Regions from separate parts of the Bifidobacterium sp. N5G01 genome, predicted to be linked through region 2. Evidence: riboswitches for the same ligand, from Rfam matches in the RefSeq annotation. Region 2 holds a riboswitch; each other region holds the start of a gene.
The links. Region 2 has a riboswitch for thiamine pyrophosphate ahead of CE168_RS04885 (hydroxyethylthiazole kinase). Riboswitches for the same ligand answer to the same signal wherever they lie in the genome.
Positions count from the first base shown of each region.

Region 1 (9,908 bases), 240 kb from region 2:
GTTGAAATTCACCATCCATGGCGTGATCACCTTCCTGATCTACAAGCCGATCTCCAACCTGTTGAACCGCTGAGCCTCGTTCACCATATCGATTCCGCATATTGATGAATAGGAAGGAACCTTTCGACGTATGGAAGGTTCCTTCCGTTTATGAAAGACGATTCCATGAATCCTGATAGCGACACGAACATCGTTGCGGTCGAATTGCGTGATATTCGTTTCACGTATGACGCCGGCGCGACCTGGGCGCTCGACGGTGTGAACCTGACCATCCGCCAAGGAGAACGTGTATGCTTGGCAGGCCCAAACGGATCAGGAAAATCCACACTTTCACGCATCATTGCAGGGCTTGCCGCACCCGATGCCGGACATGTCACGTTGTTGGGAAACAACGTATTCGATGAAAGCGGTGCGCACGCTGACGCTTACCGCAGCGCCCGGCATGGTATCGGGGCGGTTTTCCAACATCCGGAAGATCAGATCGTCACCACCATTACCGAGGATGATGTTGCCTTCGGTCCGGAAAACCTTGCCATTGCGCATGATGATATCGATATGCGGATCGCCATGTCACTTGACGCAGTTGACATGAGCGAACAGCGAGAAGCCGATCCCGCGCGAATGAGCGGAGGTCAGCAACAGCGCGTCGCCATCGCCGGCATGCTTGCCATGAATCCTGAAATCCTCGTGCTCGACGAGCCTACCGCCATGCTCGATCCGCAAGGCCGCGCCGACATCATGCATATTCTTGACGAATTGCAGCAGCACGGCACAACCATCATTCTCGTCACCCACCATCGTGACGAATTCGCCAATGCTGACCGCATCATTCGCCTAGATAACGGGAGTATCGTGCAAAGCGCTCACGGTGATACTGCAAGTATTCCGGAAATGGACGAATCAGACACGGCGCAAGAAGACAACCCAATTGCCAAATCCAATATCGCAAATGGCGCATCAAAGCCAGCATCGGCTGTACCAATCATTGAAATCCGTAATCTGACATACCAATATCCAAACAGTAACAAGCCTGTGCTCGATAAGCTTTCCATAACCATCAATGCGGGCGAAACCGTGGCCATCACAGGGCATAACGGTGCAGGCAAAACCACCCTCGCGCGTCTTCTCTGCGCGCTTGACCAGCCGCAATCCGGCAACATCACCATCAATACCATTCCTGTCGCACGCCAACGCACCAACGGCAATATGCAGTCGCTCAAACGTGCGGACCGTGAGAAACTGCACGCCACCATCGGCTACGTCATGCAACATCCCGAACGTCAGCTTTTCGCCGAAACCGTAGCCGAGGATATCGCCTACGGACCACGCAACCAACATCTTGACGAAACGCAGGTATCCGAACGCGTCAATCAAGCCATGACGCTGCTGCATATCGAGCATCTTGCCGATCGTTCGCCATTCGACCTTTCCGGCGGACAACAACGACTTGCCGCCATAGCGGGCGTCATCGCATGCCAACCGCAGATCCTTATTATGGACGAGCCGACCGCAGGACTTGACGAGGCGGCTACAACCCGCGTGCACGATCTCATCCAAACCCTCCACGCACAAGGCGTCACCGTACTCATCATTTCCCATTCACAAACGGAAATCGACGTGCTCGCAGATCGAGTGATCGCGCTTGATCGCAGACAAAACGGTAATGTCGCTACTCGAAATATCGAAGCCAATGGCACTTCCGAAACGGCAGGTTCGAAGAATCCGCACGCGATTGACTCCGGACGTGCAAAGGGAGACGTCCGTGAAAACCGCAGTTTTATGGAACGGCTTGACCCGCGCGTGAAGATGGTGAGTGCGTTGGCGATCATGTTCTCCGCGTTCGCCATCAGATCCTTCTGGCAGTTGCTTGTGGCCGCACTGCTGACCGGCATGATCGTTGCGACATCAGGCATCGGCGTGAAACAACTGTTCAAATCGGTTCACATGTTCCTCGCATTGTTCGTGTTCTGCGGACTGCTCAATATATTCTTCGTCCGATCCGGCAACGTTCTTACGAACATCGGGCCGATTCCAATCACCGACGACGGTGTGCGTATCGCCATACTGTACGCCTGCAGATTCGTTGCGGTCATTATCGTCGGAGCGGTATTCCTTGCCACCACCACGCCCACGGCCATCACCGACGCATTCGAAGCGTTGCTCAAACCTTTCGCAAAATTCGGCATACATGCGCAGGAGATCGCGTTGGTGATGAGCCTCGCATTGCGGTTCCTGCCCACGTTAGGAAGCGAAGCGAAAGCCATTGTGGATGCGCAATCAGTCCGAGGCGGCAGCATTGAAACGGGAACATTCGTGCAGCGGATCAAAGCGATGACCGCCATTATCATTCCGGTATTCGCAGGAGCGATACGCCATGCCGATAATCTCAGCCTTGCACTCGACGCACGATGTTACGAGGAAGGCATCATGCGCACGCACTGGCGAATCATGCGGATCGCCAAACGTGACATCGCCGTAGTCGGTGTGGGTGTGTCATACATTGCCGCATTGACCCTGATCGCTGGACTATGCTGAGCATTCCGGACGGGCATGGCGCTCCACTGATCGTATTGGAAAGCGAAACCGCCGAAGAAGCACGTCTGAACATGCGCAAGAACATCGAAAACGGTGTGAACGCCATCAAAGGCGCGGGGGAGTGATATGCAAGATTTTACTGCCCTCACGCTACTCTTGAGCAAGCATCATAGATAGGAATGGAACAAGTTATGGCATTAACCAAGAAGCAGGTCAAGCAGCTGCGTGGCCTGGCTACCAAGCTCAATCCGCTCATCCAGGTCGGCAAGAACGATTTGAGCGAAACCGCTATCAAGCAGGCGGACGAGACCATTGAAAAGCGTGAGCTTATCAAATGCTCCGTGCTTGACGGATCCGGACTGACTGCCAAGGAAGCGGGCGAGGGACTGGCCGAAGAACTGAACGCGGAACTCGTACAGGTTATCGGCAACCGTTTCGTGCTCTATCGCCGCTCCCATCGCGATGATGTGGAGCATATTCGTCTCGTACGCGAATAAAGCGGGAAACTGACGCGACCAAACATAACAGGGCGGGTGCTTTCTGAAAACCAATCAGAAGGCACCCGCCCTATTGCAATGAAAATAAACAATCGGAAGTCAGGAAAACATGCGATGGAGCGGTGTCAGCGCTCCTGATTCCATTCGGGCTTCCACGTGTACTGCATGTCGTACGCGCTGGCCCAGAACATGTACTCGTTCTCCACGCCGGTCACGAAAATGTCAATCAGCTCGCGCTTGCGCTCTTCGCTCGCGTCGGCTACCAGTTTCTCGATATGTTCGAGCAGCCACACGGAATCCTGCCAGAACTCGTCGGTCTTATACATGTCGACCCAGCTTTTGTACGGATTGTCGTCAAGCGTGTCGGCAAACTCGGCGGCAAGACGGTAACCATAATCCGCATACACCCAGGCGCACGGCAGCACGGCCACAAGAATGTCGAGAATATCCTTGCCATAGGCGATGGAAAGGATATTCGACGTGTAGGCACGCGCGAAGGCCGACTGGCGCACATTGTTCATCTGCTCTTCGGTGATGCCATAGCTGGCCAAGTAGGAGCGGTGTACTTCGGTCTCGACCTGCAGGGCGCCGTTCTGCACTTTGAGCATGAACGCCATGATTTCAGGGTCGGTGGCCTTGGCTAATCCCAAAGCGTGCACTCTGGCGTAATCGTTCACATAACGAAAATCCTGCAGCAGATAGAAGGCGAAACGCTCGCGTTGCAGTGTGCCTTCGCCAAGCTCGCGGATGAACGGCTGCTGGTAGCCTTCCTCCCAAACCAGGTCAGCAGCCTTGCGCATGCGCTGCGCGAACGGAGGAAGATTGTTGCGTTGGATGCCTTTGGCGGCGTCGAACTCATAATCGAAATTGGTTGTTGATGTCACAGCAGTCATTAGACATGCCTCCCTACGCTGGTATTAACCATCAGGTTCAAAGGGTTCAGGCCTCACTTGGCCTATCTCAACCCGACAAACACGGGTTCCCCTGCATTACGCCGTACATTATGGCAAAGCCGTCCGAAATGTGCAAGAGCCTGTCCGCCGAATGGAATCGTGCCGCATGATGCGAACACAGGCGATGTTCGGTTGAGGGCGAGTGCAAGAATAGAACGTATGACTGAAAAGCAAGTTGCGAAGAACACCATCGAAAAGCTGGCTATCGTCGTGGTGACATACAAGCGTCAGCAGCTGCTCGCCACCCTGTTCGAATCCATCGAAAAACTCACTGTGGCACCATGGCGTATCGTCGTCGTTGACAACGAGCACAGCGATGCGACCCAAGGCATGGTCGACGATTTCCGTGAAGCGGTCACCGCGCAGTGGGGCAATACCATCGCCGACCAGTCGGGCAACGAAAGTCGCGTGGTGTATGCACCTCAATCCGACAACCTCGGCGGCGCAGGCGGATTCTCCGCAGGTGTGAAGAAGGCATATGAGCTGGGATCCGAATGGTTCTGGGTGATGGACGACGATGTGGCTGTGATGCCCGAAGCCATCGAACGACTCGCCAAGTGGACCGGCAGCCATGATGTGATCCAAGGCAGCCGATACGACTATGACGGCGGTCCGTTCTACTGGCAATACGATTTCATCATTCCCCTCGGCATCCCCAATCCGATCGCTCCGGCCGCATTCGGACGCCCCGGCTACCGCGTGATGGACACCCTGTGCTTCGAGGGGGGTCTGTTCCGCCGCAACATCGTCGAACAGATCGGCTTGCCGGATCCGCGTTTCTTCATCTACTGGGACGACACGATGTACGGCTACCGCGCCAGCAAAGTCACCAACCCGATCGTGGTGCCTGACGTGATCCTGCGCCGCACTCGTGAAATCGGCAATTGGGATATCGCCGGCGTGCGCCAGCTCAACTCCACCTCTGACATGAACCGTTACCACATCATGCGTAACCGAGGCTACATGGCGCGCTATTTCATGGCGTTCGGCGATTACCGTCCGCTGATGTTCGGTCTGGGTACGCTGCTGACCGCCGCCAAGGAAGTCATCCGTCTGGTGATGGTGGACCGAGAGCATGTGAAGACCGGCTTGGTGCAGATAGCCAAGGGTTGGTGGGATTCACGCAAGCTGTTGCATGATCCGGATTGGAAGCCGATGCCGCCGCTCAAGTGATGCGGTTGCGCCGTCTTCAGACGGTCATCTTCTTACGATTCGCCCCATGCCGATGCGTTGAGTTGACATGGGGCGAATCGTTTGCAGAAAAAAGTTGCAGAATGAATCATTTCATTGCGAAAAATTATGCAATCGTATTCACCATTTATGCTTTTTCGGCGCGTTTTGGGGCATGGGGCGAGTTACTATGGCGCTTACCGGTTCGATAACACCCACTATGTACCTTGATAGGAGAGGTCGAAGATGATTGAAACTGCACAGGCGTTTGGCGTTGACATTGGAGGCTCCGGCATTAAGGCAGCCCCGGTTAACCTCGAAAAGGGCGAGTTTGCCGAACCGCGTCTGAAGATTCTTACCCCGGAAGTTTCCACTCCGAAGGCCGTCGGTGAAATCGTTCGCCAGCAGCTCGAGCATTTCGAGGTTCCCGAATCCGCTCCGGTCGGCATCGCTTTCCCGGCGCCGATCCACGTGGGCGAGAAGCTCGGCTACATGGCCAACCTAGACCAGTCTTGGGTCGGCGTGGACGTCACCGAAGTGTTCTCCGAAGCCTGCGGACGTCCAGTCACCGTGGTGAACGACGCTGACGCGGCAGGCCTTGCCGAGCAGCAGTTCGGCGCGGCCAAGGGCCAGGATGGTCTGGTCGTGGCAACCACGCTGGGTACCGGTATCGGCACGGCGCTGATTTTCAACGGTGAACTCATCCCGAACACCGAGCTTGGTCACCTGGAACTGCTCAAGGGCAAGGGCGACGCCGAAAAGTACGCGGCATCCTCCATCCGTGAAAAGCTTGATATGGGCTACAAGAAGTGGGCCAAGCGACTGACCAAGTACTATTCCCTGATGGAGTTCTACTTGGATCCGCAGCTGTTCGTTGTCGGCGGCGGCGTGTCTCGTGTGTCTGAGAAGTTCCTGCCGTACATCGACATCAAGACCCCGATCGTTGCAGCCAAGTTGCACAATGAGGCTGGCATCATCGGTGCCGCGTACTACGCAAGCACCAAGCAGAAGTGATGCCGTGAACCATTAAGGTTCCCAACTTTTGTATAAGCGAGAGCCGTCCGATTCGTCGGGCGGCTCTCGCTTATTCCGTCAACATTTGTGAGGCGAAGGCATGCCATCTTGCTTGACGTAACGACTTGCGCAATCCAAGGAGTATGGTGGAGACTATGCGTTTTTCCTCCAGAGTCGATATCAGCGAGCCCAATCCCATCGCCAAAGCGGAAGCGGAAGCCAAAACAAGCGGCATCACGCTCGGCAAACTCAACGACTCCAATCCAACCAAGCATGCGCTCGCGCCGGAACTTCTGCCAGACATATATGGCGCTGAGCCACGCGGCCAACGGTATGCGCGCGAAGCGCTGGCCGCATTCCTTCAAGGGCGAGGCAATGATGTTGACGTCGAAGACCTGTACATACTGAGCTCAACATCCGAAGCATACTCGTGGCTGATCAAACTCCTGTGCGACGCCGGCGATGCCGTGCTCGCGCCGAAACCCGGCTATCCGCTCATCGAATCGATCGCACGACTTGAATGTGCCGACATGATCGAATACCAGCAGCGATTCGACGGATCTTGGTACATCGATGTGGCCGAACTGCGCGAAGCACTTGAAAGTGAAGAAGGCGAACGTATCCGCGCACTGGTGCTCATCAATCCCAACAATCCGACCGGATCGTACGTCAAAGCGTCGGAACGTGAGGCCATTGTGCGGCTTTGTCATGACCATGAGGTGGCCATCATCGCCGATGAGGTGTTCTACGACTATGATCTTGAACCATTCGATGGCAACGCGCGTCTTGCGGGGGAGACCGGCACGCTCACATTCGCATTGGATGGGTTCTCGAAGACGTTGGCCGCGCCACATGCCAAAGTCGGTTGGATCCAAGTGTCCGGCCCGGCGGCTGAAGTGGATGAGGCCAAGCGCAGACTCGACGTGGTCGCCGACGACTATCTGCCAATGAGTGAGATCATCGCCAAACAGATCCCCGCCATGCTGGGCGCCGCAGCCGCGCAGACCGCGCGCGTGCGAGAGCGCGTGCAAACCAACCTCGCAGCCTTGCATACCATGCTGGATGATGACGAGCAGGGCATGGTCAGCGTGTTGCGTGCCGAAGGCGGATGGAATGTGCTTTTGCACGTGCCCAGCGTGCTTGACGAGAACGAACTGGTGTTGTCCATGATCGAAAAGCACGGAATTTCAGGACAGCCCGGCTATTTCTTCGATATGACGTCGAACGGCTATCTCGCGATCTCGTTATTGCCGGAACCCGACGAATTCAGGCATAACGTTCAGACGGTGCTTGACACCGTCAACACAATGATCGGCTGAAACATGTTGTGGTTCCATCGTCGACACCGATGAAGGAGCCGCAACATGTGGGGAACGGGAATAATCCGTGGGTATGGTCAGGCTTTGGAAGCCTCATATTTAGCGCGGATGAGGTCCGTGTAAAAAGCGACGGCCTCATGCGGGCCACCGTCGAACACAACCTGATGGTCGTCGACCACCAGTGTGCGGTCGATCGCATACTCCGCGCGTGTGATCAGTTCCGTGTCATGCGTGGCGAACACTACCTGTTTGTCGTAACTGAACAGAGCTTTCGCCACATGCGCGGACGCCACCTCGTCCAAACCCTTGGTCGGCTCGTCGGCAACGATCACCGCGGGGGAGAAGCTCAATGCGGAAGCGATCGCCAGCAGATGGCGCTTCTCGCTATCCAACGCGGAAGCAGTCTCGCGCGCGACCGCAGCCAAATCAAAATGCGCGAACAGATTGCCGATGATCGCCTGGCGTTCGCTTTCCGGCACCTTATGCTTCTTCAACGGTTCATCAATCGCCTCGCGAATGGAATCCGCTTTGTAATAACTGTTCGGAATTTCCTCGCGACGAACACGGCCGATCATCGACTCGATACGTTTCAGATCACGCTTCACCGACGGATCATACGCAGCACCATTCGCGTCGATACGCACCGAACCGGACGTCGCTGTCAACGCGCCATCCAACAACTGCAATAGCGTGGTCTTACCAGAACCATTCAACCCGATCACGGCCACACGCTTGCTTTCCGGAGTGATCGTCAACGACGTCGGCTCCAGACCGACATTGCCATCCTCATACGTGTGGCCAGCCTGATCGAGCGTGAACGTGACATCATGCGCCACTTCGGGACGCTTAGATGAAAACAGCGAATCGAAAAAACCCATGGCAACCATTGTACGGGCGTGCCGAACCCATTGCATACGAAACGGGGACAGAAACCCAAACCCCTACAAGGAGTTCAGATTCCAGTCCCGTCAAGATTCGCGAATGCCTACGCGTCAGGCGAAATAGAATCCCGAGAAATCGTACTTGTACACGCGATAGATGTATGAGCTGTTCAACGTCATATGGAACTGCGCCAACAGATCACCATCCTCGTCGTACTGGCCGAACAGGCCCTTCATGCCCGAATCGATGAGAATCTGGCCGTTGTCCAATTCCTGTGCGGAACTGACATACGGCGAATATGGCACGTCGAACGACGACACTTCCGTATACGTGCCTGCATTCTCGTCGACCAGATACTTGCGATACTGCGACTCCGCCGTGTCGGAAGACAGTTCGGTCGAGATGCCGTCAATCACCGTCCAGTCAAAATCAGGACGCGTCAGTGAAGTGCCGAAATTGTTATCGAACATGTACAGGTAATATTGGCCGTCAGGCAGTGAATCATCGGCGACGTATGTGATGGAATGCTGTCCGCCGGTATCCGAAAAATCACCGGACTTCGTCAGGAAACTGCTGGCCTCATCGGTGCCTGCCCACACGGACGGCTCACCGATCATATAGTCGAGCGTCGGATCCGATTCCATATCATCCACCTTGATGATGGTGGACGTTTCGCGTGCGGAGAACAATGCGGAACCGTCATTCAACAGTTGGATGGTGTTGCAGTGCAGCCAATCCCAACGATTCTTGGCATTCGAATCCGACTCGTCGGTTCCCGCATGCGTGGTGGAGCCCTTATAGTCGGCGAACAGTTCACCGAAATCCACCAAGCTCGTCACACTGCCGGTGGAGGTGCTGAGCTTGATGACCTGATCTTGCACGGCATTGTCATCGCGGCCTATCTCGGTGGCCAACAGCACGATGTCGCCGTTGGAATCCATCGCATAATCATGATGCAGAATGTAGTCGGATCCCAGATCGTAGATCTTCTCCAACTTGCCGAGACGGTTCATCGCCACCATATGGTGCGTGGAAGCGGAGAACCACATGAGTCCGTCATCGTCGAACAGCAGACGATGCGAACGATAGTAGAGCACGGGGATCTCGCCGCGCAGCACGCCGTTCGTATCGTAATAGAACATGAAATCCTGTTCGTCGGAATCGTTGCCGAGAATGGCATACAGGCCATCGCCCAGATCCTCACCTGAATCGGCTGCGACGGTCTGCTCCAGCTGCACCTCCTCATTGCCCAGCAGGGATGCGCCCCTGTGTTCGATGGTATGCGTGCGGGACTTGCCGTCGGCGTCGGTCAACGTGATGGTGATGGTGTTCTTCTCGCCGGGAATAAGGCCGAGTAGCTGGAATTCATGGGTTTTGCTGTATTGCGATTGCTGGTAGGCGTCACGGGTGAAATCCGTGTAGCCGTCCGCATGCACGGTATAGGAGACGGCAACCGCGTCGTCGGTAGTGAAATACACATACAGCGACGTGGTGTTGGTGCCGTACGGATCTTCGGTGACAAACATGTCATCCTCTGT
Region 1 is NZ_NJNP01000002.1:45,738-55,645, reverse strand. Features, by position in the region: gene CE168_RS03935 (ECF transporter S component) at 1-73, shown strand, start outside; gene CE168_RS03930 (energy-coupling factor transporter ATPase) at 151-2,535, shown strand; gene CE168_RS09235 (hypothetical protein) at 2,529-2,660, shown strand; gene CE168_RS03925 (YhbY family RNA-binding protein) at 2,727-3,032, shown strand; gene tenA (thiaminase II) at 3,158-3,925, opposite strand; TPP riboswitch at 3,918-4,028, opposite strand; gene CE168_RS03915 (glycosyltransferase family 2 protein) at 4,145-5,158, shown strand; gene ppgK (polyphosphate--glucose phosphotransferase) at 5,402-6,169, shown strand; gene CE168_RS03905 (pyridoxal phosphate-dependent aminotransferase) at 6,325-7,488, shown strand; gene CE168_RS03900 (ATP-binding cassette domain-containing protein) at 7,566-8,366, opposite strand; gene CE168_RS03895 (aryl-sulfate sulfotransferase) at 8,481-9,908, opposite strand, start outside.
Region 1: it holds a riboswitch for thiamine pyrophosphate, as region 2 does, so the genes downstream of both, tenA (thiaminase II) here and CE168_RS04885 (hydroxyethylthiazole kinase) in region 2, are expected to answer to the same signal.

Region 2 (9,908 bases):
GGGCAAATGCACTTTCTTTGCGAAGCGCACGCGCCCCCTTGGCTTGTCGACCACTCGTTCGGGGAAACGGGTGTCGGGATCCAGCTTGCCTATTTCGGTTCTGACATCCTCAAGATTTTCACATTCCATGAAAGCGCGACGGGTGGAGCCTCCAACGGGGAATCCCTTGAGATACCACGCGATATGCTTACGCAGATCATGCACGGCCATCTGCTCGTCGCCATCATAAAATTCGGTCAACAGTTCCGCATGGCGTTCAACCACACGGCACACGTCTCCCAATGTAGGGTCGACACGCTTGTCGCAGCCGGCGAACGCGTTCTTGATATCGGCAAACAGCCACGGCCTGCCTTGACAGCCACGGCCGATCGCAACACCAGCGCAACCGGTTTCGGCAACCATGGCAAGCGCATCGTTCGCACCCCAAATGTCACCGTTGCCGAACACTGGAATATCTAGCGCTTCGACCAGTTCACCGATTCTGCTCCAGTCGGAATGCCCACCGTAATATTCGGCGGTGGTACGCGCATGCAGGGTAACGGCCCTGCAACCTTCCTCCTGCGCGATATGCCCGGCTTCAAGGAACGTCTCATGCTCGTGGTCGATGCCGACACGAATCTTCGCCGTAACAGGCACATTGGCCGCATCACAGACCTTGACCACGCGTTGGATAATCTCACGGAACAGATCCGTCTTCCATGGCAACGCCGAACCGCCGCCACGCCTGGTCACTTTGGGTACGGGGCATCCGAAATTCAGATCGACGTGGTCGGCCATGTTTTCGTCGATGACGATTTTCGCAGCCTGTTCCACGATTGCTGGATTCACGCCATACAGTTGCAGCGAGCGAATCTTCTCGCTTGGAGCGAAATGACACAACCGCAATGCTTTGGGATTGCGGGCAACCAACGCGCGCGCGGTGATCATTTCAGCTACGTACAGACCGTCAGGACCGTAGCTTTCGCAAATCACGCGGAACGGCCAGTTGGTCACTCCCGCCATAGGCGAAAGCACCACCGGCGTCTCAACATGCACCGACCCTAAATCAACAGGCTTAATAACCGGAGGAACCGACGGCCTCACCGCGTCGGTACGCGGGTCGAGCACGTCGGATTCCTCGTAAGCAGTCACAATGCTATCTGGCATAAGAACGCTATGGTAACCAGTAACCAGTTTTAGTACAAGCCACCGGCTTCGGCGATCTTGACGGACTCAGGCCAAGCCTCGCCGCCCATCTCGACCGGTACCTGCGGGTAGCGCACATGCTTCTCGCCAATGCGTGCAGACACGTAATCGGCCACCTTGTCGAGTGCGACGCGCTCCTGCTGCATGGTGTCACGTTCACGAATGGTGACGGCCTGATCGTCGAGCGTATCGAAGTCGACGGTGATGCACAGCGGGGTGCCGATTTCGTCTTCGCGACGGTAGCGACGACCGATCGCACCGGCCTCGTCGTAGTCGATCATCCAATCGTGCTGACGCAGGTCGGCTGCCAGATCATGTGCCACGGTCTGCAGTTCCGGCTTCTTGCTCAACGGCAGCACTGCGGCCTTGACCGGAGCCAGGCGCGGATCAAGACGAAGCACGGTACGCTTGTCGACGCCGCCCTTGGTGTTCGGCGCCTCGTCAACGTCGTAGGCATCAACAAGGAAGGCCATGAGAGAGCGGGTCAGGCCTGCGGCCGGCTCGATGACGTACGGCACGTACTTTTCGCCGGTGGCCTGGTTGAAGTAGCTCAGGTCCTCGCCGGAATGCTTGGCATGTGCAGAAAGGTCGAAGTCAGTACGGTTGGCCACACCTTCGAGTTCACCCCAATCGGATCCTTGGAAGCCGAACTTGTATTCAATGTCGACGGTACGCTTCGAATAGTGGGCCAGCTTCTCCTTCGGATGCTCATAGTGGCGCAGGTTCTCCGGTTTCACGCCAAGATCGATGTACCACTGGGTGCGTGCGTCGATCCAGTACTGGTGCCATTCCTCATCGGTACCCGGAGCCACGAAGAATTCCATTTCCATCTGTTCGAACTCGCGGGTACGGAAGATGAAGTTGCCCGGGGTGATTTCATTACGGAAGGACTTGCCCATGTTGGCGATGCCGAACGGCGGCTTGGAACGAGAAGAGGTCATCACGTTCTTGAAGTCCACGAAAATGCCCTGCGCGGTTTCCGGACGCAGGTAGTGCAGCGAATTCTCGTCTTCGACCGGTCCGAGGTGGGTGCGCAGCATCATGTTGAAGTCGCGCGGTTCAGTCCAGTTGCCACGGGTGCCGCAATCCGGGCACACAATATCCTTGAGACCGTTTTCCGGCAGCTTGTCGCCATGCTTTTCGGCATAGGATTCCTCAAGCTTATCCGCACGGTGGCGCTTGTGGCAGTTGAGGCATTCGATCAGCGGATCGTTGAACACGGACACGTGGCCGGAAGCCACCCACACAGCCGGCGGAAGAATAATGGACGTGTCAACGCCCACCACGTCGCCACGGGTGACGACCATGGAACGCCACCATTCGCGCTTGATATTGTCTTTCAGCGCAACGCCGAGCGGACCGTAATCCCACGCGGAACGGGTTCCACCGTAGATTTCACCGGCGGGGAAAACAAAGCCACGACGCTTGGCGAGGGATACGACTTCATCGAGTTTGGATACAGCCACAATGCACCTTCTGGTTTGAACGGTTTGGGGTCTTTACAAGCGCAAAGCCTACCTTCACGCGGTGACAGAACGCCACCCAATTGGGTCGTATCTCGCCTGCGTATGGCAGATTCCACATCTCGACATGAGGCTTCTCGCTTATATATGGTAGGTCAAATAGTCAAACCGGCCATTTTCACACCCCCGATATGGCCTTTCTTCGGAGAGGACTGCCATATATAAGCGAGAAGCCTCCGTACAAACCCCATACACATATTTACATATCCATGGTTTAGCAGAATCTAAACAACAATAACTATGTAATTATCTGCTGTTTAAGCTGGATCATAACCACAGATGTGAATCACCTCGAGCAAGGCATCCACGTCAGTAGTACAGTGTCAGGGCCTTTGTATAGGTTGGATACGTTATGTACATGCAGGGGGGCTTCCGACGAAAGTGGGAGCTGAGATAGGCGAATGCCTGACCCTTTGAACCTGTTGGTTAGGACCAACGTAGGGAGCAGACAATGAGCGATAACTCGTTTTCGGCAACGTTGCGTGAACAGATTGCACAGGCAGTCAACAACGTACGAACGACCACGCCTTTGGCGCAGTCGTTCACCAATTTCGTCACGATGAATCTTGTGGCCAACGCGCAGCTTGCCGCCGGAGGCACTGCCGCCATGAGCTTTCTACCGGACGATGTAATCGACACCGCGGAAATCGCAGGATCGAACTACATCAATGTGGGCACGTTGCTGCCGTTCTTCAAAGATGCGCTGCCGGAAATCGCCTACAAACTACACAAGAACGGCAAGACGTGGGTGCTTGACCCGGTCGCCGCGGGCATCGGAAAAACCCGTACCGCCATTCTCGAATCGTTCCGCACCTATCCGCCGACCATCGTGCGCGGCAATGCGAGCGAGATCATCGCACTCGATGCGATGTGGGGTCTTGCACAAAACGATTCCACCGTTCCCGGCACGCGTCCGGCAGGCGTGGAGGCTGTGGACGAGGTCGATGCAGCTGTTGACGCAGCCAAACGAGTGGCTCGTCATCTTGCCAAACACTCCCCCACCGGTGCTGGTGCGGTGGCCGTTTCCGGAGCGGTCGATCTGGTGACCAACGGCGAGCATGTGTTCCGTCTGCCAGGCGGCAGCGCGATGATGACGAAGATCATCGGCGCCGGCTGCTCACTTGGCGGCGTTACCGCAACATACTTGGCCGTAGCGGAACCGTTGGTAGCTGCGATTTCCGCTTCACTGCTGTACAACAGGGCTTCCGAAATCGCCGAAGCGAAATCTTCAGGCCCGGGGTCCTTCCAAGTAGCGCTGCTTGACGCGCTTTGGAACGTCACAGCCGAGGAAGTCGCCGCCTCCGAAATCATCGTCGACTAGACTTTGCCGAACCCTGCACACTATGCGGCATGTTATGCAGGGTTCGGCAATTGCGTATGCGGAGTATTTCAAAACTTCAGATCACAAGTAAGCAAGAGCAAGTAAGGAGTCATTCATGACCAGCACATTGCCACCGGTATTGAGCATCGCGGGATCGGATTCCTCCGGTGGTGCCGGCATTCAGGCGGATTTGAAAACCATGATCGCCAATGGCGTGTTCGGCATGACCGCCATCGCTGCACTGACCGCGCAGAACACCACAGGCGTGACTATGGTCACGAACACTCCTCCGGAAATGCTCGCCGCGCAAATCGACGCAGTATTTGAAGATATTCCGCCGGTCGCCGTGAAGATTGGCATGGTGTCGAGCGTGGAGCTCATCAACGTGATCGCCGACCGTCTGATTGCGCATGGTGCCACGAATATTGTGCTTGATCCGGTAATGGTGGCAACGTCCGGCGCGAAGCTTATCGAAGATGACGCGATTGCGGCACTGACTTCCAAGCTGTTCCCGCTGGCCACCGTCATCACGCCGAATATGCCGGAAACCCAGGCGCTGTGCGAGCTGGCCGTCGAACAGGGTGCCGACGCGATCGACTACGAGAATGGCGAGAGCATCTCCAGCGAGAACGACATGGTGACTGCAGGCCATATGCTCGCCGGCCATTTCGGCTGCGCGGTGCTCGTCAAGGGCGGTCATGGTACGCAGGATGCCAGTGATGTGCTCGTTGAGCCGAACGGTAAAGTCACTTGGTTCCGCGCGCGTCGTATCAACAATCCGAACACGCATGGCACCGGATGCACGCTGTCTTCGGCGATCGCGTCGCATCTGGCGCTTGGCGAAACATTGCCGGAAGCCGTCGACAGGGCAAAACTGTATCTGACGGGAGCCCTGGAGGCACAGCTTGACCTCGGTCACGGATCCGGACCGATGGATCACGCTTGGAAATGGCGCTGACAGCCAAATTCGCACCATCCAATCCAAGCCATATCAAGTCGATAGGAACGCAACGAAAGGAACGAACATGACCCTTGATCGCAATGCGGAAAAGCAGGAAGTGCCGATCAATCCGGAAACAGGCAAGCCGTATATCAACACGCTTGCCGCAGTCGCCATTTCCCCCGCTGGAGCAAGCCCTGAAAAGTCCACGTACGTGGCGCAGGCGGTCGACGTGATCCGCCAATCCGGATTGCCGAGCGAAACCAACGCCATGTTCACCAACATCGAAGGCGATATCGACGACGTGCTCAAGGTGATTCGTGACGCCACCCTGAAGCTGGCTGGCCAAGGCTATCGCACCGACGTGGTGATCCGTCTCGATATTCGTCCGGGTTTCGAAGGTCAGATTCACGCCAAGCAGGCGCTTGTGGATGAAATCCTGTCGGAATAAATCCGGCAATAGACTGTTATATCGTCGTAAAAAAATCGAAAAGCGCGTCATCTATAAGAAATGGCGCGCTTTTCTTATTGATTCAGGTATAGTGTAGCGATCATGACTACGATGAAGGAAATTGCCGAAGCGGCAGGGGTGTCCATTTCCACCGTTTCCTTGGTACTTAACGGCAGAGATGAGGGACGTGTGAAAGCCCCGTTGGCCGCACTCATACGTGAGAAGGCTGACGAACTCGGCTACACGGTCAATCCTCTGGCGCGCAGCCTACGCACTTGCCGCACACGAATTCTCGGCTTCATCAGCGAGGAAGTCGCCACCACCCCGTATGCAGGCGGCATCATTCTGGGTGCGCAGGATGCGGCAAGCACCTACGGGTATATGATCATCACGGTCAGCACCGATGGCAAGGCAAGCGAAGAGAATGAAATCGCCACATTGAAACGGTATGGCGTGGATGGTTTCTTCTATTCGAAGATGTCGAACCGCATTGCAACCGTGCCCGCATCCCTCGACGATTATCCGGTGGTGATGGTGGATGCCACCGATGCCGACAACCAGATCCCCAGCATCGAGCCAGACGAATTCCAAATCGCTTACGATGCCACAAAACGGCTGATTCAAGCCGATTGCGAGAGGATCGCCTATATCGGATGTTCCGAAAACATGATTGCGCAGGATGGTCGTTTTGCCGGATATCAGGCAGCGTTGCAGGATTCCGGTTTTACCTACGATCCTTCGTTGGTATGCAATGTACTCCATAATGGCCCGGCGTTGCGCGCCGTCGACAAGCTGTTCGACGAACGCAATCCCGACGGTTTCTTCTGCTTCAACGATGCGCGCGCGTGGTATGTGTACGAATGCGCGGCACGCCGTGGACTGACTGTCGGCAAGGATATTTCCATCGTCGGCGTCGACAACCACCGCGTGTTTGCCGAAACGCTGGAACCGCAGTTGACCACAGTGGAGCTGCCCCACTATGAGATGGGTTATTGGGCCGCTTGCAAGCTGATTTCACTGATCGAACGCAAGCCCGTCGACTGCTCATTCTGGCCGAGCACCACCGCTACCCTACCACCGTTGGATTCGCCGATCCCCGCGAAAATTCATTGCGCGCTGATAGAAAAGGAGTCAGTCCGAAGCTGATTTCCTTGATTTGAGATCATGCAAGAAGGTCTTTCGACATGTCTGTTACGACACGCCGAAAGGCCTTCTTTTTTACACCCAGTTTCGACTTAATTTCAAGGCTTCTGAAAAACGTTGGAATTATTGACGTCAATCGATTGACGTCAATCGTTTGATGTATTATTATTTAACCATGTTCATCCACTTGGCATGGCAGCCGGGCGGATGACGGCACAACACAGTATCGGCACACAACCGAGATGCTGCACGGCAGCGGCATAAACAAAGAGAAATAGAGAAACAACAACAACATGGCAAACAACACTCGATCTGCTTGGAAGAATCCTTCCTACCTGCAGAGCTCCTTCGGTATCTTCATGTTCTTCTGCTCGTGGGGCATCTGGTGGTCCTTCTTCTCCCGCTGGCTCACCGACCCGACCCACGGCCTGGGCATGACCTCCGCAGAGCAGGGCCAGATCTACTCCATCAACTCCTTGGCAACCCTGGTCATCATGTTCGCCTACGGCGCCATCCAAGATCAGCTGGGCATCAAACGTAAGCTCGTGATCTTCGTCTCCGCCATCGCAGCGCTCGTCGGCCCGTTCGTACAGTTCGTGTACGCCCCGATGCTGACCGCCGGCGGCACCACCCGTTTCATCGGCGTGCTCATCGGCTCCATCGTGCTCTCCGCAGGCTTCATGGCCGGCTGCTCCCTATTCGAAGCGCTCACCGAACGCTACTCCCGTAAGTTCGGCTTCGAATACGGCCAGTCCCGCGCTTGGGGCTCCTTCGGTTACGCCATCGTGGCACTATGCGCAGGCTTCCTGTTCAACATCAACCCACTGCTGAACTTCTGGGTCGGCTCTATCTGCGGCCTTGGCATGCTGTGCATCTACGCTTTCTGGGTTCCGGCCGAGCAGAAGAAAGAGCTCAGGAAGGAAGCCGATCCGAACGCGGCCCCAACCAATCCATCCTTCAAAGAGATGATCTCCGTTCTGAAGATGCCGACCCTGTGGGTGCTCATCGTCTTCATGCTGTTCACCAACACCTTCTACACCGTATTCGACCAGCAGATGTTCCCGAACTACTACGCTTCCCTCTTCTCTTCCACTGAAGTCGGCAACGCCACCTACGGCACCCTGAACTCCTTCCAGGTGTTCCTCGAGTCCGCCATGATGGGTGTCGTCCCGATCATCATGAAGAAGATCGGCGTGCGTAACTCCCTGCTGCTTGGTGCAACCGTGATGTTCCTGCGTATCGGCCTGTGCGGCGTGTTCCACGATCCGGTCAGTGTCTCCATCGTCAAGCTGTTCCACTCCATCGAGGTTCCGCTGTTCTGCCTGCCGGCATTCCGCTACTTCACCCTGCACTTCGACACCAAGCTGTCGGCAACTCTGTACATGGTGGGCTTCCAGATCGCCTCCCAGATCGGCCAGGTAATCTTCTCCACTCCGATGGGCGCCCTGCATGACGCCATGGGCGACCGTCCGACCTTCTTCACCATCTCCGGCATCGTGCTGGCCGCCCTGATCTACGGCTTCTTCGTGATCAAGAAGGACGACCAGGAAGTCGGCGGTGATCCGTTCTACACCGACAAGCAGCTCAAAGCCCAAGCCGCAGCTGAATCAAACGCCTGAGCGTAACCGCCAAAATCGGCAAAATCACAACTAAATCGTGCTGCTCGAAGCGTTTCCCCTTTTTCCGCTTCGGGCAGCATTCTTAAAACTTTTACTTAAAACTCAATAAGCAACAATTCAACAATCGCAAGATTAAACAATCATCAAGAAAGGCTATTCAACGATGACTGGCTTCACTCCGGACACACCCGTTCTCCACGAAATCAAGAACCACAGCGAAGCCCTGGCACAGGCGGAAGCAGGCGTTGCAGCCATGGCCGCCGAACGCAACAACCGCTGGTACCCGAAGTTCCACATCGCATCCAACGGCGGTTGGATCAACGATCCGAACGGCCTGTGCTTCTATAAGGGACGCTGGCACGTGTTCTACCAGCTGCACCCGTACGGCACCCAGTGGGGTCCGATGCACTGGGGCCACGTCTCATCCACCGACATGCTCAACTGGAAGCGTGAGCCGATCATGTTCGCCCCGACCCTCGAAGAGGAGAAGGACGGCGTATTCTCCGGTTCTGCAGTGATCGGGGACGACGGCGAACTCAAGTTCTACTACACCGGCCACCGTTGGGCCAACGGCGTCGACAACACTGGTGGCGACTGGCAGGTGCAGATGATCGCCGAGCCGGATAACGACGAGCTGACCAGCGCCACCAAACGGGGCATGATCATTGACTGCCCGCTCGACAAGGTCGATCACCACTATCGTGATCCGAAGGTGTGGAAGACCGGCGACAAGTGGTACATGACCTTCGGTGTTTCCTCCGCTGAAAAGCGCGGCCAGATGTGGCTGTTCTCCTCCGATGACATGGTTCGTTGGACCTACGAACGCGTACTGTTCGAACACCCGGATCCGAACGTCTTCATGCTTGAATGCCCGGACTTCTTCCCGATCAAGGACGCCGAAGGCAACGAGAAGTGGGTTATCGGCTTCTCCGCCATGGGCACCAAGGCTTCCGGCTTCATGAACCGCAACGTTTCCAATGCCGGCTACATGATCGGCACATGGACTCCGGGTGAGGCGTTCCAGCCGGAAACCGAGTTCCGCTTGTGGGATTGCGGCCACAACTATTACGCTCCACAGTCGTTCAACGACGGCGAACGCCAAATCGTATACGGCTGGATGAGCCCGTTCGTTGAGCCGATTCCGATGCAGGATGACGGCTGGTGCGGCAACATGACCCTTCCACGTGAGATCACGCTGGGTGCCGACGGCGACCTGCACACTGCTCCAGTTGCCGAAATGAAGGGCTTGCGTGAAAACACCACCGATTTCGGCGCAATCTCACTGGGTGTCAATGGCGAGCAGACCATTGCTGATGATGCTGAAGCCGTGGAAATCGAAATGACCATCGATCTCAACGCCTCCACTGCGGAACGTGCTGGTCTGAAGATTCACGCGACTGAAGATGGCGCTTACACGTACGTTGCGTTCGACGATCAGATCGGTCGTATGGTAATCGACCGTCAGGCCGCAGCCCAGGGTGATCGCGGCTACCGTACCGCCCCGCTTTCCGCCGAGGAACTGGCTTCCGGCGAACTCAAGCTGCGCGTGTTTGTGGATCGCGGCTGCGTGGAAGTGTATGTGAACGACGGCCGACAGGCAATGAGCTCCTTCAGCTACGCTTCCGAAGGCCCGCGCGCCATCAAGCTTGTTGCCGAATCCGGCACGCTTGAGGTCAAGTCCTTAAAGCTCCACACCATGAAGTCCATCGGACTGGAGTGAAGCTGA
Region 2 is NZ_NJNP01000002.1:290,263-300,170, forward strand. Features, by position in the region: gene dusB (tRNA dihydrouridine synthase DusB) at 1-1,146, opposite strand, end outside; gene CE168_RS04880 (glycine--tRNA ligase) at 1,176-2,651, opposite strand; TPP riboswitch at 3,061-3,169, shown strand; gene CE168_RS04885 (hydroxyethylthiazole kinase) at 3,160-4,029, shown strand; gene thiD (bifunctional hydroxymethylpyrimidine kinase/phosphomethylpyrimidine kinase) at 4,145-4,987, shown strand; gene CE168_RS04895 (thiamine-binding protein) at 5,055-5,420, shown strand; gene CE168_RS04900 (LacI family DNA-binding transcriptional regulator) at 5,523-6,566, shown strand; gene CE168_RS04905 (MFS transporter) at 6,857-8,182, shown strand; gene CE168_RS04910 (glycoside hydrolase family 32 protein) at 8,346-9,902, shown strand.

Region 3 (9,908 bases), 260 kb from region 2:
GACGCACCGACCGTGCTTCTGTACGCTCATCACGACGTACAGCCGGTACCCGACGCAACCGCGTGGAACACCGACCCGTTCGTCGGCACTGTAATCGACACCCGCCTGTACGGGCGAGGCGCGGCCGACGATGGCGGCGGCATCGCCATCCATTCAGGCGCATTGCAGGCCCTCGGCGACGATCTGAAAGTCAACATCAAAGTCTTCATCGAAGGCGAAGAGGAAATGGGCTCACCAAGCTTCATTCCCTTCATCGAAGAGCACAAAGACGAATTCGACTCCGATGTGATCATCGTCGCCGACTCAGGCAACTGGTCCGCGGAAATCCCCTCCCTTACCACATCACTTCGCGGCAACACCGACATCGACGTACATGTCAAGGCATTGCACCATCCGGTGCATTCCGGCCAGTACGGCGGACCGATCCTCGATGCGAACACGCTCGCAGCCATGCTGATCGCATCCATGTATGACGAACACGGCGATCTGGCGGTACCGGGCGTCGCCTCAGAAGAGCCAGTCGGCGGACTGCAGAGAGACATGGACGAGACAACCGTGCGTGCGGATGCCGGCATCGTCGGTTCCTACCGTCTGGCCGGCACCGGTTCTTTGGCCGCACGCCTGTGGACCAAACCAAGCGTGACCGTCATCGGTTTTGATGCGCATCCAGTGGAAGGATCCTTCAATGTGATCTCCCCTGAAACAACGTTCCGCCTCAGCCTACGCACCGCTCCGAACCAGCGTCCGGAAGAGGCCCAGGAGGCACTCGCCGCATTCATGGTCGAGCACGCCCCATTCGGCGCCGAAGTGTGGGTAGACAAGCTCGACAATGGCATGGGCTGGGCCATGGATCCGAATGCCGAAGCCACCAAGGACGCCATGGAAGCCATGGAAGAGGCTTTTGGCGTGGCTCCTGTCAACAAGGGCGAAGGCGGTTCGATTCCGTTCATTCCGGAATTGCAGCGTATTTTCCCAAAGGCCCAAGTCTTGGTTACCGGACCGGAGGATCCGAAGGCCAATGCGCATAGCCCGAACGAGTCCATCAGCCTGCCAAGTCTGAAAAACAATGTGATCACCGAAGCGCTGTTGCTTGACAAGCTTGCCAAGTAGCGGATGCCACGCTTTTTATAATAAAAAATACAAAAAAGGACGTTCCATTCCATACAACGAATGAAACGTCCTTTTTGCAATCGCCGCAAATCCAACAATCTCTCGCTATGAGATCATGCGTTCGATCAATTGCCGGTACCGGTAAAAGCCCAATGCCAGTAACCCGTGAAGTAAGCACAAGACAACGCAATCACCGGCACTGCCACACAAATCGCATAAAACAGCCAGTCGACGGCATGCAAACGTGATTCCCGGGCCTGGCTACGTGGAGCATCCGCTCCGAAAGCACGCGCCTCCATGGCGGTGGCAAGCTTCGTGCCGCGTCGAATCGACACAACCAATAGGCTGAACGCCTGAGAAAATACGCGCTTGATGGCACTACCGTCACCCAGTCCACGAGAGCGGCGGGATTGTCCAAGCGCATACCAATCATTCTGCAGCAACGTGAACATGCGCATACCAGCCAAACCGCCATATACGAATCGCGACGGCAAATGCAAAATCTGCACCAAGCCATCGGCCAGATCGGTCGGGTCAAGGCCAAGCGCGAGAATCACGCCGGGAACGGCAATGGCTGCCACACGTAGGAACGTAGCCAACGCCAAATACAACGATCCCTGCGAAATCACAATGACATTGCCAAGATTGACCAGCACGGCACCGGAGGTTTTGCCATACAATGCCACGGAAATGAAACTTCCCGAAGCTGCGATCCATACCGGCCAGGTTTTACGAAGCACCGTCCATGGAGCGACGCCTCCAATCCAGAGCAGCAACATCTCCAACACGAACGCCACCGATGCGGAAACCACGTCCAACGTCACGAACATGGGAATGCACAATATCAGCGCGCCGATGAAACGACTGACCGGATTGATCTTCGCGACAAACCATGACGGAGACGCCGGCCTGGCGTCATCATGACGTTCCTTATGCGGCACCACGCTGATGGTTTCCAACTGTTCCATCTCACTCCCCCTCGCTTACGAGAATGCGACGCGCTCCCAACGCTTCGATCAACGGTTCGTCATGAGTGACCATGATGACGGAACAGCCCTCATCGCGTACGCCCGCTATCAACCTGACCATTTCCGTCCATGTGGTGAAATCCTGACCGAAAGTCGGCTCATCCATCACCAACACCTTCGGCGCCGCGGCAAGCATGGACGCCACGGAAAGACGACGCTTCTCACCGCCGGATAACGTGAATGGATTGGCTGGGGCGAACCGTTTGAGGTTCAACCGTTCCAGCATCATATCGGCGATGGCGTAGGCCTCGTCATCGGTTTTTCCCATGGATTTAGGGCCGACCGCCACTTCGTCGCGCACACTGGATGCAACGAACTGGTGTTCCGGCTCTTGGAACACCATGCCGATTCGCCCAAGAAGATCCCTGCTTTTCCACGTGAAGACGTTGTTCTCCCTATGTGCGGGAACCATGCTTTCATCCATACTTACCCGCCCGGAAATCGGTTTGAGCAAGCCAGCCAAAGTCAAAGCAAGCGTGGATTTTCCCACACCGTTTTTGCCGGTCAGGGCAGTAATCTCGCCGGCATGGAACGCGAGGTTCACATGCTCGCCAAGCGCGAATTCACGTCCGAAGCTGAGATCCTCGGTTCGCAGAACAACCTTTCCCGATGACTGCTTGGATTCGGGAATATGGCTTTCAATGGTGCGCCCCGGAACCCAGGCACCGCCTTTTGCCAACACCGTCGCCATGCTGCCGAACACTTCCTCAGGAGTGCCATCGGCGATGACTCCGCTGACATGCGAATCGGCTTCCGGCTTGCCAAGCACAATGACGCGATCCACCAAATCAAGCCATACGTCAATGTGATGCTCCACCACCACCAAGGTTTCATGGGTTCGGTCAAGCACATCACGTACCGCATCATGCACCTCCTTGACGCCTTCCGGATCAAGGTTGGCGGTCGGCTCGTCAAACAACAGCAATCCGGGGTGCATGGCGAGCACGCCAGCCAAAGCCAGACGTTGACGCTGCCCGCCAGAAAGCCTGCGCGTGGAGCGATCAAGTTTCATATAGCCAAGTCCAACAATGTCGAGTGAGGAACGGACCCTGCTCCAAATCTCATCTTTTGGCAGATTCAGATTTTCACAGCCAAAAGCGGTATCGTCTCCCACACGTTCCAGAATCGTCTGTGCATCGGGATCCTGCAATACCAATCCTGATCGCCCACGCGAATGGCGGGCATCCGTTCCGTCGATCAGCAGCTCACCTTCGAGTTCACCTTCATCATCACCGCCGAGCACGCCGGCAAGACCGGCCATCAACGTCGATTTTCCGGCACCGGAAGCACCCAACAGCAACACACGCTCCCCCGGCTGTATGGTGAAGTCCACATGCCTTAACGCAAAATCCTTACGTGAAGCATGTCGCCATCCCCAATCGCGTGCGACCACCCCGGCTGCGGAAAACGATTTTTCTGCATCAGTACCCATGAATCGTTCTTTCATTCCTTTTGCATTTGGCGTTCGTAAGGCGAACACGCATCAAAGAAGTCCCGTATCCACCCACCGTGAATGCGATACGGGACTTCACAAACGAATCGTCAGACCAGAGTCTGCGCACGACCGGATTCGAAACGGTCAAGCACGCCTGTTTTGGCGATAGCCTGCTGCAGCAGATACATCAGGACTCCAGCCACCAAAGCGCCGGAAATAACGGAAGTGACGCAGTTGACGGCAATACGCAAGCCTGCCCAGGCGGGGTTTACGGTCCAGTTGTAGAGGAAGCATCCCAAACCGGCGAGGGTGCCGGAAATGGTGGCCGACAGCAAATCCCAACGCTTGTACGCGAAAATCGCAAAGCCGATTTCGGCAGTAAGACCTTGGCAGATGCCAATGATCAGGGAACCGCCGATGCCCCAGGGATTGCCCATGGCGAGTTCTATAGCGGCAGCAAGGGTTTCGGTGAACAGCGCAGCACCAGGCTTTCGCACAATAAGGGCGGCCAGAGGTCCTGCAAATAGCCAGATGCCGTTCAGTAGGCCTTCGAAGCCAGGCGTCACCGCTTCGAACAGCGTGATCGGAGCCGCGCAGATAACATCCCAGCCCCAGAAAATCACACCAGCTGCAACCGCGACGATGGCGGCCACAACGATATCAACGACTCGCCATTTGTTGTTGTGCTTCTTCACCGCGGAAGATTCATTTACGGTCATGAATGTGCCTTTCTTTATGTCAAGGCACGGGAAAAGAGAGACGTCCGTGCGCCGGCATTACCCGGTATACGTTCATACGGTCGAAGCGTTTGCTTCCTCTCAGCCATACGGCCCCCGTGTCTGCGCTTGATACTACACAAGGCACAAGATTTTCACAAGGGCTGTTTCATTTTCGCTTCGTTTCCGGCATAGAACACGCTCGGATTTTTGCAATGGCCTGTCTTCACGGGTTTCCCTCCCGTACTGAATGCAGCACGGAAACACGGTTCCATAGAGTTTTACAGAGGTCTGCACATCAATGATTCAGCTAGGTTCCTGAATGTCTCGCCAATACCGTCGGCACGTAACGAGCCATCCTCATTCAGCACGGCCGGGCGTCCGTCCTCACCAGTCTCCCGCAATTCCGGTTCCAGTGGAAGCTGAGCGAGCAAAGGAACGTCATAGCCGAGGCTTTCGGTCAGCTGTTCCGATACGCGCGTACCACCGCCTTCGCCGAAAATCCGCAGACGTTCACCCTTATGCTCGTAATAGCTCATGTTCTCTACGACGCCGCGCACTTTCATCGGCACCTGCAGCGCCACCAAGCCGGAGCGTACTGCGATGTCGGATGCGGACGGCTGCGGCGTGGTGATCACCACCAGTTCCGCATTCGGCAGGGCCTGGGCCACGGAAATCGCCATATCGCCGGTACCCGGAGCCAAGTCAAGCAGAAGCACGTCGGGCTCGCCCCACCACACATCCGAAAGGAATTGTTCGAGCGAACGCTGCAGTCGCGGCCCTCTCCAAAGGATCGCACGATCGGCGCCCGCGAACATGCCGATGGAAATCAGTTTCACCCCCCAAGCGGTGACGGGCATGAGCATACCATTCAGATTGGTGGGTTGCGCATGCACGCCGAACAGTCGCGGCAGCGAGAACCCGTAGATGTCGGCGTCAATGGCGGCCGTATCATAACCGAGCGCCGCGAAAGTGGCGGCAAGATTCGCGGTGACGGACGATTTGCCGACACCGCCTTTGCCAGATGCTATGGCGAAAATACGGGTTTTGATGCCCGGCTTATTAAAGGGGTTCTGCTTGCGATCGGCTTTGAGACCTGCAACGAGTTGGGTGAGCTTGTCTTGGCTCATGGATCCGACTTCGATACGCGGCAGCAGCGTCGCATCCGGGTAGGATGCCACCGCTCCGTTGATTTGGTTGGTGATGGTCTGCGATAATGGGCAGCCTTCCACCGTCAGCTCGACTTCCACACGGACTTCGTAAGTGTTCGTTTTGCCTTCCACCGGTATCGCATCGATGGCTGCGATCATGCCCAGATCGGTCACGGACCGCCCCAGCTCGGGATCGATCACTTTGCTGAGTCGCTCATAGATGCGCGCTTCAATGGTACGCTCGTCGGTCATGGTTCCTCCTTTAACCGCGTACCAGACTAGCGTCTGGAGGCGCGGCATGCCAGAGCCTTCTTGCGATTATGTTGCCAGCTTGACGTTCCGACGTCACACCGTTCCGTTTTCCAGCAGTATTTTGAACTGGTCCTCGTTTAACATGGGAACGCCTAATTCCTCTGCCTTGGCGGCCTTGGCGCCGGCGTTTTCGCCAACGACCACCCAATCGGTTTTCTTGCTGACGGATCCTGAGGCTCTTCCACCGCGAGAGATAATCGCTTCTTTGGCGGAGTCACGCGAGAAATCAATCAACGAACCGGTGACGACCACTGTCTTGCCTTCAAGTGTCTGTGGTAGTTCACTGATTTCAGCTTGCTCCACGCCAACTCCAGCAGCCTTCCATGCTTCCAACACCGTGCCGCGCCAATCGCCTGGTTCCTTGGCCGATGTGAACCACGTGACCACCGATTCCGCAATCTCCGGACCGATGCCGTCTATCTGAGACAGTTCGTCCACACTGGCGCGTTCGATGGCGTCAAGCGATCCGAACGTATTGGCGATAACACGTGCCGTGGGCGGTCCGAGGCGCCGGATCGACAGGGCTACAAGCACACGCCATAAGTCGGCGTGGCGTGCCTTGTCCATTTCGTCAAGCATTTTCCTTGTATTTTCCGCAGGGCGTATATATACCGGCTGCACGCTGGATGCTCCGGAACGCGATACTTTGGTTTCCTCTCGGATCACCATGGCATCCTCAGGCACGTCATATCCGGGATATTCCGCGGATTCATCGACTTCGTCCTTACGCTTTCTCGCCGCTGTCGGAGTCGTCCAAAACGCCGGGACCTGATGCCATAGGCCTGATCCGCCGATACGTTTGCGCGTTTTTTTCGGCTTACCGTTCTTGCCGACGGTTTCGTGGATTTCGATGATTGGCGCTTCTCGCCATACGCGAACATCCTGCAGGTCGGAGGCTGTCAGCGAGAACAGGCCGGCCTCACTGGACAACACCGGCGTTTGCCGGGCCGGCAGTTCCAGCCCTTCCACCGGCTCGTACGGTTCGGGCTCCTGCCCCGGTGCCACTACGATTTCGGTGATGTTCGGCGCGTAGGTCGCCACCGAATCGGGGCGATCCTCTTCCGGATTCGTCAACGCGATGGCCGATTGGTCACCCAGATGTTCGATATCGAACGCCTTTCTGGATGCCAGGTTGATGATGCGTTCGGTTAACTGTGCCGGGCAGGATTCCACGTTCGGACAGCGGATGTCCTTGTCCCCCTCTTTGGCTGGGGCGAGTTGTGCCCCACAGCTCGGGCAATGCGAAGGCATCACGAAACGGCGCAGCTGGTCTTCGCACCCTTCCCTACGCTCCAACACTGGACCTACAAGTTCAGGAATCACATCGCCTGCCTTGCGCACCACAACGGTGTCGCCGATAAGCACGCCTTTACGTTCCACCTCGAACGGATTATGCAAAGTGGTTCTCGACACCGTTGAACCCGCAACATATACGGGCTTCAGAATGGCCACCGGCGTCACGCGGCCGGTACGCCCCACTTGCACGGTGATGTCGAGCAACTCCGTATTGACTTCCTCCGGCGGATACTTGTAGGCGATGGCCCAACGTGGCGCACGCGAGGTCGCACCCAGCGACCGCTGCAACCCCAGATCGTCCACTTTCACGACGATGCCGTCGAGCGCATGCTCGATGTCACCGCGATGCTCACCGTAATAGTCGATCATGTCGAGGATTTGGCTGAATGTGGTGACTTCACGATTGTGCGGAGAGACCGGTATACCCCACTTCTTGTATAGCTCGTACGCCTCGGATTGGTTGTTGACGATATCGTGGCCGTCGCCTCGTTTGGCGCCCCATTGGAGCGTGCCGATACCGTGCGCGTAGAAACTAAGCCTTCTGGTGGAGGTGATGCGCGGGTCCTTCTGACGCAGGCTTCCTGCGGCCGCGTTGCGCGGATTGGCGAAAGGCGCGCGTCCCGCATCCTCGCTTTCCCTGTTGAGCGTGTTGAAATCATCCCATCGCATGAAAACCTCGCCGCGAATCTCCACGAATTCAGGAATATCCTCCTCTGGCCCGGCAAGATTCTGTGGAATGGTGGAGATGGTGCGCACATTGAGTGTGATATCTTCGCCAGTCACACCGTCGCCTCTGGTCAGGCCCTGTTCAAGCACGCCATTACGGTAAATGAGATTGAGCGCAAGTCCGTCAATCTTCACTTCGCAGGTCATTGGCAGGGGCTTCGTGTCCGACCAATCAAGACCTCGGATGACACTGTCATACCATTCGCGCAATTCCTCAAGCGAAAAGACATCGTCAAGACTCATCATGCGTGACGGGTGACGCACTGATGCGAAATCGTTGGAGAAGGTGCCCCCAACACGATGCGTCGGCGATTGCGCGGAGTCAAGGGATGGAAACTGCGCTTCCAAAGCCTGTAAGCAGCGCATTCTCGCATCGTAGGCCGCATCAGATGAGACCGGCGCATCATCGATATAGTATGCGATCTGATCGGATTCCACCCATGCTGCCACTCGCGCCCACAATCGTGCCGCGGCCTCGGCGCTCATCGATGAAACGTCGATCCTGTCCAGTCGCATGGCGTCCGCATCTGTCGGCTGCAATGCGGCGATCCACTGTTCGCTTCCCGGCGCATATGAGGCGGCTCCCTCGTCTGCCGACACGGGCGTCGACGTGCCCATGGCGCCGCCATCCGTTTCGGGAGCGTCAAAATCCCATGCGAGCTGTTCGGAATCGTCATGCCTTGTCATTGTCACTACCTTGTCAACATTGTTCGATGTGCTTTCAGTGCTGTCGGTCGGCGACGCTTCGAACAGTATCGCACAAATGTTCGACTAACGTGCCGTCGACGCTGAATTGTTCGCCCCGGATGGTGCCGGTCAGTTGTTCAACGACCTCAGGAACTGCATCTGCACCACATCGGCACCGTCGCGCTCCTCATCATCCATCCTTGAAGCGGCAACCGAAAGCGTACGTGCCGGCACGAACATGCCCTCGTCCACGCAGACTCGCGCGGCCTTGCGTACCAAGGATGCAACCTGTGTGTTGGGCCATACCGGCAGTCCAGCCTGCGTAAGCACATGCATGGCTTCCGACACATTGGTAGGCACCGGAATGCACTGCGACTGCGCACGTCCGATCAATTCCTGAAGCTCACCCTCCAACATGGCGATACGCGCCGGTGCGATCTCCTCGCTCATGATATATGCGGCGGCCGCGATATCGAAGTGATCGCACATCCATTCCGCATAGGCGAGTCTGTAATAGGCGAATGACGCATCCTCACGGTCAAGCGCGACGTGCAACGCGTTGAGGCAAGCCGCTCTGGCCGGATCCCAATCCTCGGCGCGCGCCAGTTGAACCGCCAACTTGAGATGGGAAAGCGGATAGGCCGGCGCGTATCGCACCATCGCGTTGAGATGCGGCAGCGCGGCCTTGACGCCTTTGACCTGTGCGAGCACGTCGGCGAGTTCCATATGCGCATAGAACAGGTTGTCAGGGATAAGCACGGTACGTTCGCCTTCCGTGGCAAACATACGGTTATAGATGACACGTTCCGCATACGAGTTGAAATACCGTGGCACGCCCGGATTCGAAGCGAACAGCTGATCCATTCGTTCCAGCGCTGCTTCGACCAATTCCACGCTCTGATCGACCTGCCCGGAAAACAGCAGGTCCCTCGCCTTGATGCGTTCCGCATCGAGCTCGTCGGCCACGCGGAACGAGAAATCCGGCGTGTCCTTGCCATCGATAAGAGCGCTCGTCACTTGCGGAGCCAAGGCCGTTAACTCAGGGTCGGCGATGGCGTTGATGATGTCCATGGCCTGCTTCGCTTTGGCCACCGATTCCAGATGGGGATCCTGCGCGATCCTATGGAATTCACCAACCGCGCGCTGCAGCAGGTCCACACGCTGGATGGACAGCCCCGACATGTCGCGGCAGCCGAACAGTTGCGCCGTATTATGGTCGAATGTAACATCGGAAAGCTCGGGCTCCTCTTGGCTTCCCGCCGGAGAGAAACGGCTGTCACGCAGGTTGAGCGCGGCATCCACTGGTTTCAATGCGCCAAGACCATCCACATCCATTTCCGCGTCGAACATGCGGTACGTACCTGTCGGGTCAGACAGTCCGCACTCACCCAACCGTTCCATGAACTCGCCTCTGGTAAAGGTGACCGTCACCAGATTGCGCACGGTC
Region 3 is NZ_NJNP01000002.1:31,157-41,064, forward strand. Features, by position in the region: gene CE168_RS03855 (dipeptidase) at 1-1,110, shown strand, start outside; gene CE168_RS03860 (energy-coupling factor transporter transmembrane component T family protein) at 1,236-2,078, opposite strand; gene CE168_RS03865 (ABC transporter ATP-binding protein) at 2,080-3,585, opposite strand; gene CE168_RS03870 (ECF transporter S component) at 3,681-4,292, opposite strand; TPP riboswitch at 4,318-4,420, opposite strand; gene CE168_RS03875 (Mrp/NBP35 family ATP-binding protein) at 4,571-5,692, opposite strand; gene ligA (NAD-dependent DNA ligase LigA) at 5,786-8,461, opposite strand; gene CE168_RS03885 (tetratricopeptide repeat protein) at 8,591-9,908, opposite strand, start outside.
Region 3: it holds a riboswitch for thiamine pyrophosphate, as region 2 does, so the genes downstream of both, CE168_RS03870 (ECF transporter S component) here and CE168_RS04885 (hydroxyethylthiazole kinase) in region 2, are expected to answer to the same signal.